DNA from 2 places in the Sulfitobacter aestuarii genome. Region 2 is predicted to be linked to the other one. Evidence: riboswitches for the same ligand, from Rfam matches in the RefSeq annotation. Region 2 holds a riboswitch; the other holds the start of a gene.
What was found. A riboswitch is a leader RNA that binds a small molecule or an ion and turns the genes downstream of it on or off. The one in region 2 is predicted to bind cobalamin.
Positions count from the first base shown of each region.

Region 1: linked by a shared signal. The riboswitch ahead of ACFSUD_RS04910 (ABC transporter substrate-binding protein) and the one ahead of ACFSUD_RS17680 (CbtB domain-containing protein) in region 2 are both predicted to bind cobalamin.

Region 1 is NZ_JBHUMP010000003.1:91,002-95,410, reverse strand. It holds gene ACFSUD_RS04920 (ABC transporter permease) at 1-274, opposite strand, end outside; gene ACFSUD_RS04915 (ABC transporter permease) at 279-1,235, opposite strand; cobalamin riboswitch at 1,462-1,655, shown strand; gene ACFSUD_RS04910 (ABC transporter substrate-binding protein) at 1,805-2,824, shown strand; gene ACFSUD_RS04905 (FecCD family ABC transporter permease) at 2,821-3,885, shown strand; gene ACFSUD_RS04900 (ABC transporter ATP-binding protein) at 3,882-4,409, shown strand, end outside.
Region 2 is NZ_JBHUMP010000024.1:9,320-13,728, reverse strand. It holds gene cobW (cobalamin biosynthesis protein CobW) at 1-281, opposite strand, end outside; gene ACFSUD_RS17695 (DUF1636 family protein) at 278-640, opposite strand; gene ACFSUD_RS17690 (hypothetical protein) at 720-1,226, opposite strand; gene ACFSUD_RS17685 (CbtA family protein) at 1,265-1,948, opposite strand; gene ACFSUD_RS17680 (CbtB domain-containing protein) at 1,953-2,123, opposite strand; cobalamin riboswitch at 2,158-2,370, opposite strand; gene ACFSUD_RS17675 (PAS domain-containing protein) at 2,554-3,576, shown strand; gene pncB (nicotinate phosphoribosyltransferase) at 3,605-4,409, opposite strand, start outside.

The DNA.
Region 1 (4,409 bases), on a different contig from region 2:
CGAGCAGGAAGGCCAGCGCGGTCGTGACCAGCGCGATGCCGACCGTGTTGCGCGCGCCATAGATCAGCCGCGACATCACATCACGCCCCAGAGCATCGGTGCCGAGGTAATGCGTTGCGCTCCAGGGGTGATATTGCGGCCCGACAACCGCGGTCTCGGGGAAAGGCGCGATGAGCGGCGCGAAGAGCGCCAGTATCGCGAAGCCGGTGACCAGCAGGATGCCGATCCAGGCCGACAGCGGCGCCTCGCGCAATTGGCTGAGCCAGTAATGCATGTCTCTACCTCGGATGCAGCAATTGCGGATTGGCGATGATCGACAGGATGTCGGCCGCCATGTTGAGCAGGATATAGGTGGCTGCGAAGATCAGGCAGGCCGCCTGCACCACGGTCACGTCGCGGTTCGCCACGGAATCGACCAGCAGCTGCCCGAGGCCGGGATAGACGAAGACCACCTCGGCCAGCACCACCCCGACGATCAGATAGGCGAGGTTCAGCGCCACGACGTTGATGATCGGCGCCAGCGCATTGGGCAGCGCATGTACCGCGATCACCCGCCAGCGTTTCATGCCCTTGAGCCCGGCCATCTCGATATAGGGCAGGGCCAGCAGGTTGATGATCGCCGCGCGGGTCATCCGCATCATATGCGCCATCACGATCAGCGTCAGGGTCAGCGCGGGCAGAAAGGTCCGGTAGAGCCGCTCGGAGAAGGCGGTGGCGGCATCGACACTGGCCAGGCTCGGAAACCAGCCGAGCCAGACCGAAAAGGCCAGGATCAGGATATAGGCGATGAAGAATTCCGGGAAGGAGATCGCCACCAGCGTCGAGCCGGAGATCATCCGGTCGAAGATCGAATTGCGATAGAGCGCCGCCAGCATCCCCAGCAGCACCGCGATCGGCACTGCGATGGCGGCAGCATAGGCCGCGAGGAAGAAGGTATTGCCCGCCCGCGTCGCGATCAGCTCGGCAATCGGGCGCCGGTTGGACAGCGAGACCCCGAAATCGCCCTGCAATGCCTGCCAGAGCCAGGTGCCGTAGCGGACATAGACCGGCTCATCGAGGTTCAGCTTGGCGCGAAAGGCCGCGAGGGTCTCGGGGGTGGCCGACTGGCCCAGCGTTTCGGTGGCGATGTCTCCGGGTAGCAGCTCGACGGCGGAGAAGATCACCAGCGTCACCACCAGCAGGGTAACCATCCCCATCGCCAGCCGCGACAGGATGATGCTCAGAATGGGGTTCACCGGACCCTCCCTTTTGTCTGGTTGAACGCTATTATGTCTAGATTTATAGAGGTGCGCCGAAAGCCTGTATAGGGCGAGACGCTTTAGCGTTCCTGCGACGTTGTTTAGGTAACCTGGCTCTGGCCGCAAGAGCGATCTTTCGTCGCCGACCGTGAATGAACGGCCTGCCGTATCCTGCCCGGCGTGGGCATCGCCGTCGGAATGGCTTGACAGAACCGGGCCGAGAACGCATTGCTGCCGCGTCGGTTTCCTTCGGGAATGAATAGGGAATGCGCACCGGAACTCTTTTCGGCAAGCGCGACTGCCCCCGCAACTGTAGGCGGTGAGCCTTCACCATGATGCCACTGGGCGCGTTGCCCGGGAAGGTGGAGAAGGTGTCGATCCGTCAGTCAGGAGACCTGCCGACGCGCAACCCTCAATCCGGACGGGGTGTCCGGGAAAGGCATGTCATGGACCGGTTTCTCCTCTCCCCCCCGGAAGGGCCCCTTCACCGCAGCTGGCGGCAGGACCGGTCGCGGCGTCTCGTTCCACGTCCCCGCTTCGACCCGCCAACCCGGAGCCTACCTGACATGAAGCTGAAACCGTTCCTCCTCGCCTCTGCCATGCATGCCCTGTTCGTGCCACCTGCAGCGGCAGATCAGACGCAATATCCCCTGCAGCTCGAGAATTGCGGTCATGAGCTGCGTTTCGAGGCGGCCCCGGCCCGCGCCGTGACCATCGGCCAATCCACCACCGAAATTCTCTATGCGCTGGGGCTGGGCGAGCAGGTGGTCGGCACCTCGGTCTGGTTCAACCCGGTGCTGCCGGAATTCGAGGCGGTGAATGCGCAGGTCGAGCGGCTTGCCGATAATGACCCGAGCTTTGAAAGCGTCGTCGCCAAACGCCCCGAACTGGTCACGGCGATGTATGAATGGCATGTCGGCCCCGAAGGGATCGTCGCCAGCCGCGAAATGTTCCATGACCTCGGCGTGGCGACCTACGTGATGCCCAGCGACTGCGCGAGCAAGGACAACAGCGTCGGGCTCGACGGTACCCGGTCGGAGCTTTTCGATACCGCGCAGCTTTACCGCGGCATTACCGAACTGGCGCTGATCCATGATGCGCAGGCGCAGGGCGCGGCGCTGCTCAACGACCTCAGAACGCGCGAGGCGGCGGCGATTGCAAAGGCCGAGAGCCTCGATCTGCCCTCCGACAGCACGGCGCTGTTCTGGTTCTCCTCGCCGGAGATCGCCAGCGATCCCTATGTCGCCGGACAGCAGGGCGTGCCCGCCTATATGATGGCGCAGCTCGGCCTCGACAATGTCGTGCAGTCGCGCGAGGAATGGCCCAGCGTCGGATGGGAAACCCTCGCCAAGGCCGATCCCGATTTCATCATCCTCGCCGAAATGGAGCGGCGCCGCTTCCCGGCGGATTCGCTTGAAGCCAAGCGGCAGTTCCTTGAGACCGACCCCGTCACCCGCGAGATGACAGCGGTGCGCGAAGGGCGGATCCTGGCCATGCAGGCTCATGCCATGGACCCGTCGATCCGTGCGATCTACGCGCTCGAGAAACTGGCCGATGATCTGGCCGGGTTCGATCTCACCCAATGAGCCTGGCGAGCCTGCCCCTGCCGCGTCGGCGTACCTGGCACTGGAGCCTGATCGTGCCGCCGGTGCTGTTGCTGGCGCTGGCGACGGGCGCGGCGCTTGGCGAGACGCCGATACCGCTCGGCGTGGTGTTGCAGGTGATCGCCAACAAGCTGCTCGGTGCCGGGTTTCCGGTGGATCGGATCGACGAGGGTATCATCTGGAACTACCGGCTGGCGCGGGCCATCGTGGCGGCCTGCTGCGGGGCCGGGCTGGCGCTGTCGGGGCTGGTGCTGCAGGCGCTGCTGCGCAACGCGCTGGCCGATCCCTATCTGCTCGGCATCTCGGCAGGGGCCTCCTCGGGCGCGGTCGCGGTCACGGTGCTGGGCCTCGGCGGGGGGGCAATATCGCTCTCGCTCGGCGCCTTTGGCGGGGCGCTGCTGGCTTTCGTCTTCGTCGCCTTGCTGGCCCATGCGGCGGGCGGCGACGGCAACATCGGCAGCGGGACGCAGATCGCCGGGGTGATCATCCTCGCCGGGATCGCCGGGTCGCAGCTCTTCAACGCGCTCACCGCTTTCATGATCGCCAAGAGCGCCAATGCCGATCAGGCACGCGGCATCATGTTCTGGATCATGGGTAACCTCTCGGGGGTGCGCTGGCCCGACGTGGCGCTGGTGGTGCCCGCCGCGCTGCTCGGCACGCTCGCCTGCCTGTTCAACACCCGCGCGCTTGACGCCTTCACCTTCGGCAGCGACAGCGCCGCTGCGCTCGGCATCGCGGTGCGGCGGGTGCAGTTCGGCCTCATCGGCATCGCCGCGCTGATGACTGCGGTCATCGTTTCGATCGTCGGCTCGATCGGCTTTGTCGGATTGGTGATCCCCCATGCGATGCGCATCCTTGTCGGCACGAGGCACGGGCGGCTGGTGCCCGCCTCGGCGCTGGGGGGGGCGGTGTTCCTAATCGCGGCGGATGTGATTTCGCGCACGCTGGTGCCGGGGCAGGTGCTGCCGATCGGGGTGGTCACCGCATTGATCGGCGCGCCGGTATTCGCGCTGATCCTGATCGGCGGGCGGACCGGGCGATGATCCTGTCCTGCGAAAACCTTGGCTGGCAGGCCCGCCGCAAGCAAATCGTGCAGGGCATCGACTTGACCTTGCGCCCCGGTGAAACCCTGGGGCTGATCGGGCCGAACGGATCGGGCAAATCGACGCTGCTGCGGATGCTGGCCGGGATCCGCGCGCCAAGCGCGGGCGCGGTGCTGCTCAATGGCCAGCCGATGGCAAAGCTGCGCCGCCGCGAGATCGCGCAGAACCTCGCGCTGGTGGAACAACATGCAGAGGCGCGCGAGCGGATCAGCGTGCGCGAGGCGGTCGAACTGGGGCGCACGCCCTGGCTCTCGGCGCTGCGCCGCTGGAGCACTGCGGATGAAGCGGCGGTCCGGCGCGCGCTGACTGATGCCGATCTGATCGGGTTCGAGGCCGAACCCCTGCACACGCTGTCAGGCGGCGAGCGCCAGCGCGTGCATATCGCCCGCGCGCTGGCGCAGCGCCCGCAGGTGCTGTTGCTCGATGAACCGACCAACCATCTCGACATTCGCCACCAGCTGTCG
Region 2 (4,409 bases):
GTCGGCAGCGCCATCAGGGCCTCAATGGTCGGGATGAAATCATCGGCCACGGTGCAGCAGATGCAGCCATTGGCCAGTTCGACGATATTCTCGGCCGGGCAATCCTCGATCGCGCAGCTCTTGAGGATGTCGCCATCGACGCCGACGGTGCCGAATTCATTGACCAGAACCGCAAGGCGGCGGCCCTCTGCATGGGTCATCAGGTGGCGGATCAGCGTGGTCTTGCCGGAACCGAGGAAGCCGGTGATCACGGTGACGGGGATTTTGGCGAGGTCGGTCATTCGGGAAGCTCCAGAGGGGGAATGCGGGCAAGGCTCTGCTTGCGGAAGATCACCGGGCGTTCGCGCCACGGGACGAGGCCGTCGTCGGTGGCGGCGTAGGCGGCGGCGCCGGCAAGGATGTCGGCGCTGTCCTCCTTGCGCAGACGGCCGTAGACATAGGTCCATTTGCCGGGCGCCGAGAGCGCCACAGAGGCGCCTTGCGAACAGGCGGAGAGACATTCGACCGGCACGATGCGCACGCCTTCGGGGGCGCCCGCTTCGGTCAGGGCGGCGTGCAGCTGCGCGCCGGGGCGCGGCGCGCCGTCCTCGATCGGCTCGCCCGCACGGCAAGTGGTGCAGACATGGAGGGTGACATTCATCGGTAATATCCAATCTTCAGGGCTGCGCCGTCAGCCTGCGGCCTAGCGCAAAGCGGCCAAGCGGGCAAGCGACGCGGCATCATTGCACGATCTCCATAACGCTGGCGGAGATCGGGTTGCCCGCCACCGCGAGGGTGCGGTGGTCATTGGCGGTGAGGGTGACTTCGATCAGCGCCTCACCCTCGGGCAGCGCCGGGATATGCAGCCAGGGGCCGTAGAGACGGGCGATCCTGGTGCCGTTGACATGGACATGGGCATGGCCCCTGCCCTCGGCGTTCTGCAGACCGGCCTCGGCGGGGGCGAATTCGAAATTGCGGGTCTTGATCTGCAGGTTGTAGCCGGAGAGCGGATCCTCGTTGAGCAGCAGCGAGACTTCCGGCGCATCGACGGCGCTGATCTCCAGCATCCGTTGGTGCAGCTTCTCATGTTCGGACGATTCCTGCCCGTCGGTCGCGGCGGCGGCATGGGCCGACGCATCGCCATGGTCATGGCCATCGAAGGTGATGCCATTGCCTGCGGCGATGGCAAAGCCGATGCCGCCGCCGAAGACCAGACCGATGGCAAAGAGGACCAATGCCCTGTCCATGCTGATTTCCTTCCTCGAAATTGGCCGGGGCGCGCGGATCAGGCCGCGCGCGCCCCTTCACGTTGCCAGAAGTACCCGGCGAAACTGCCCAGCAGCACCCAGGCGGCAAGGCCGACACCGAAGGCGCGGGCGGCGAAGAGCGCGCCGAGCTCGGTCGGGACCGGGCCGCTGAATTGCGCAGGTTCCGGCGCGCCGATCAGATGCGGGGCCAGCAGCAGCAGCACCGCGCCCGCCCAGGCCAGCCAGCCTTGTCCGAAGGCCAGCAGCCACAGCGCCAGCGCCGCGGCGGCGACGGTGGCGAACCACCAGACCTGGCGCGCGCCGACATCGGCGGCCGCGACGCCGGGCACTTCCGGCGCCAGGGTGAACCCCGGCGCGAGATGGAAGGCGACGAAGCCCGCCACGCCCCAGAGGATGCCCCAACGGCCATTGGCCGCCGCCCCGCGCTCTTCGCCGAGGCTCATCGCCGCGACAAGGATCAGCGCGTAACCGGTATAGGTCAGCATGGTGAAGATCAGGCTGAGCCCGTCGCGGATGGGGTCGAACCCCGGCAGGGCCGGATGCGCCGAGACCGCCTCGACCCCGAAATGCACCAATTCACCACTTTCGTACAATTCCGCGTGGAGCAGAACCGGCTGCACGAAAACCAACTGCAACAGGCCCGCGATCAGGCCTGCTGCAGCACCAGCGAACAACGCGCTGGTCACAAATCTGGAAATCATTGGTTCAGTGGCAGGGGAAGCCGGTGGCGTGGCGCACGTCATGGGCGGCGTCATGCAGGGCGGCGGCCTGGACATGGCCGGTCAGGGTAATCAGCACCAGCCCCAGCGCCGCGGCGAAAAGGGTCGGGACCAGCTTGCTGCCGGTCAGGCTCAGGGTCTTGGTCGTGCTCGTCATGTTCATTCTCCTCGCCGTCACACCCGACGGCATTTCACGTTACACATGCCTGGCAGGTCTCCTGGCTCGCGGGTCGTGGCCTTTGCCCGCCTTCCCTGCCTTGGGGCAAGTGGCATGAGGGGCGTCGGCTCACCGCTTACAGTCGCGGGGGCGGCTTCGGCTTCGGGCTCGCGCCCTTACTGAATTCCCTTTTCGGTTCCACGCCCCGGGAGGCGCTTTTCGGAACACCAAGCGCCTTCAATTACACATCTCGCAGCGGATCTGGCAAGGTTGATTTACGACGCCTTACCGATGCTAACCGGAGTCGGCGGAAGTTTTCCGGGCTTCCGGCGGGGCAAAGTCAGGCAAAGGTATTGCAGGCCGGAGGGCTTTCAGGTTGACGCCATGGGTACGAGACGTTCAAATATGCGATACACAAAACGGCAGGTCGATGAACAGCAAACTGGAACTTCACGGCGGAGCTATCAGCAAGCCTGTTCAGCTCGACGACATCATGGTGCAGGCGGTGCGTCATGCCCGGCTGCCCCTGTGCATCACCGATCCGACATTGCCCGACAATCCCATCGTCTATGCCAATCAGGCCTTCACCGAATTGACCGGCTATGCGCTCGAGGAGATCGTCGGCAGGAATTGCCGCTTCCTGCAGGGGCCGGATACCACGCCGGACAGTATCGAGACGGTACGCAAGATCCTCAGCGAACGCCGGGTCGATACGGTCGAGATCCTGAACTACCGAAAGGACGGCACCAGTTTCGTCAACGCGCTGCAGATCGGGCCGATCAACGACGAGAATGGCGAGCTGGTCTATTTCTTCGGCTCGCAGCTCGACATTTCCGCGCGGCGGCGCAAGGAACGCGAGAGCCGCGAGCTGGCGGAACGCGAATTGCTGCACCGGCTGCGCAATATCGTCAATGTCATGTCCGCGATGGTCCGGATGACCGCACGCGAGGAATCCAATCCCGCGGTCTTCGCCAGCAAGGTGATCGAACGGATTTCGGCGCTCGGCAATGCGCATTTCGACACGATCGGGCGTACCGACAAGTTCGGCATCGGTTTCTCGGCGCTGGTCGAGCCGATCCTGCAGGCCTATGCGCCGGGCGGGGCGAGTCAGATCAAGATCGGCGGGGTCGATCCCGAAGTGCCGCGGGATCTGATCTCGCCGCTGACCCTGGCGCTGCATGAACTGGCCACCAGTGCGGTGAAACATGGCGCGCTGAGCACCTACGAGGGGAAGATCGACCTGCATCTCCGGATTGAGGAAGCGGACGTGCCGCAGCTCTGCATCACCTGGCAGGAACGTGGCGGACCGGAGGTGGTGACGCCCGAGCGCAGCAGCGGGTCGGAGATCATCCAGTCCCTGACCCGGGCCGTCGGCGGGACCTTGACCTATGACTGGCAGTGTGAAGGTCTGATCGCCCGGGCGAGCTTTCCGATGACCGAGCTTCTGCGCTGACATCGGGGCATTGGCGGCAAGGGTCCAGCTAGACGACGACCTTCAGCGCATCCTGCGGCCCGACACCGAACACCAGCTTGTAACGGTCGATTTCCGCCGCCGGGCCCATCGCCTTGTTGGGATTGTCCGAGAGCTTCACGGTCGGGCGGCCATTGGCCTCCACCGCCTTGCAGACGAGGCTGAACGGCGCGAGCGCATCATCGGGCACGAGACCCCGGAAATCATTGGTCAACAACGTGCCCCAGCCGAAGGAGACCTTCACCCTCCCCGCGAACTCGCGGTGCAATTCGCGGATCTTCTCGACGTCGAGCCCGTCGCTGAAGATCACCCGCTTTTCGGCCGGATCCTCGCCGCGGTCACGCCACCAGTCGATGGCGATGCGCGCCGCCGCGGCCGGATCGCCGCTGTCGACCCGGATGCCCGTCCAGCCGGCCAGCCAATCCGGCGCGTTATCGAGGAAACCCTGTGTGCCATAGGTGTCGGGCAGGATGATGCGCAGGTTGCCCTCGTGCTCGTCATGCCAATCCGAGAGCACCTCATAGGGCGCGCGCGCCAGGGCCGCGTCATCCTCCGCCAGCGCGGCATAGACCATCGGCAGCTCATGGGCGTTGGTCCCGATCGCCTCGACCTCGCGTTGCATCGCGATCTTGCAGTTCGACGTTCCGGTGAAGGCATTCCCGAGCCCTTCGCGCATGGCCTGCACGCACCAATCCTGCCAGAGATAGGAATGTCGCCGTCTGGTGCCGAAATCGGCGATCGAAAGGTCGGGAATCTCGCGAAGCTGTTCGATCTTTTCCCAAACGCGGGTCATGGCGCGGGCATAGAGCACCTGC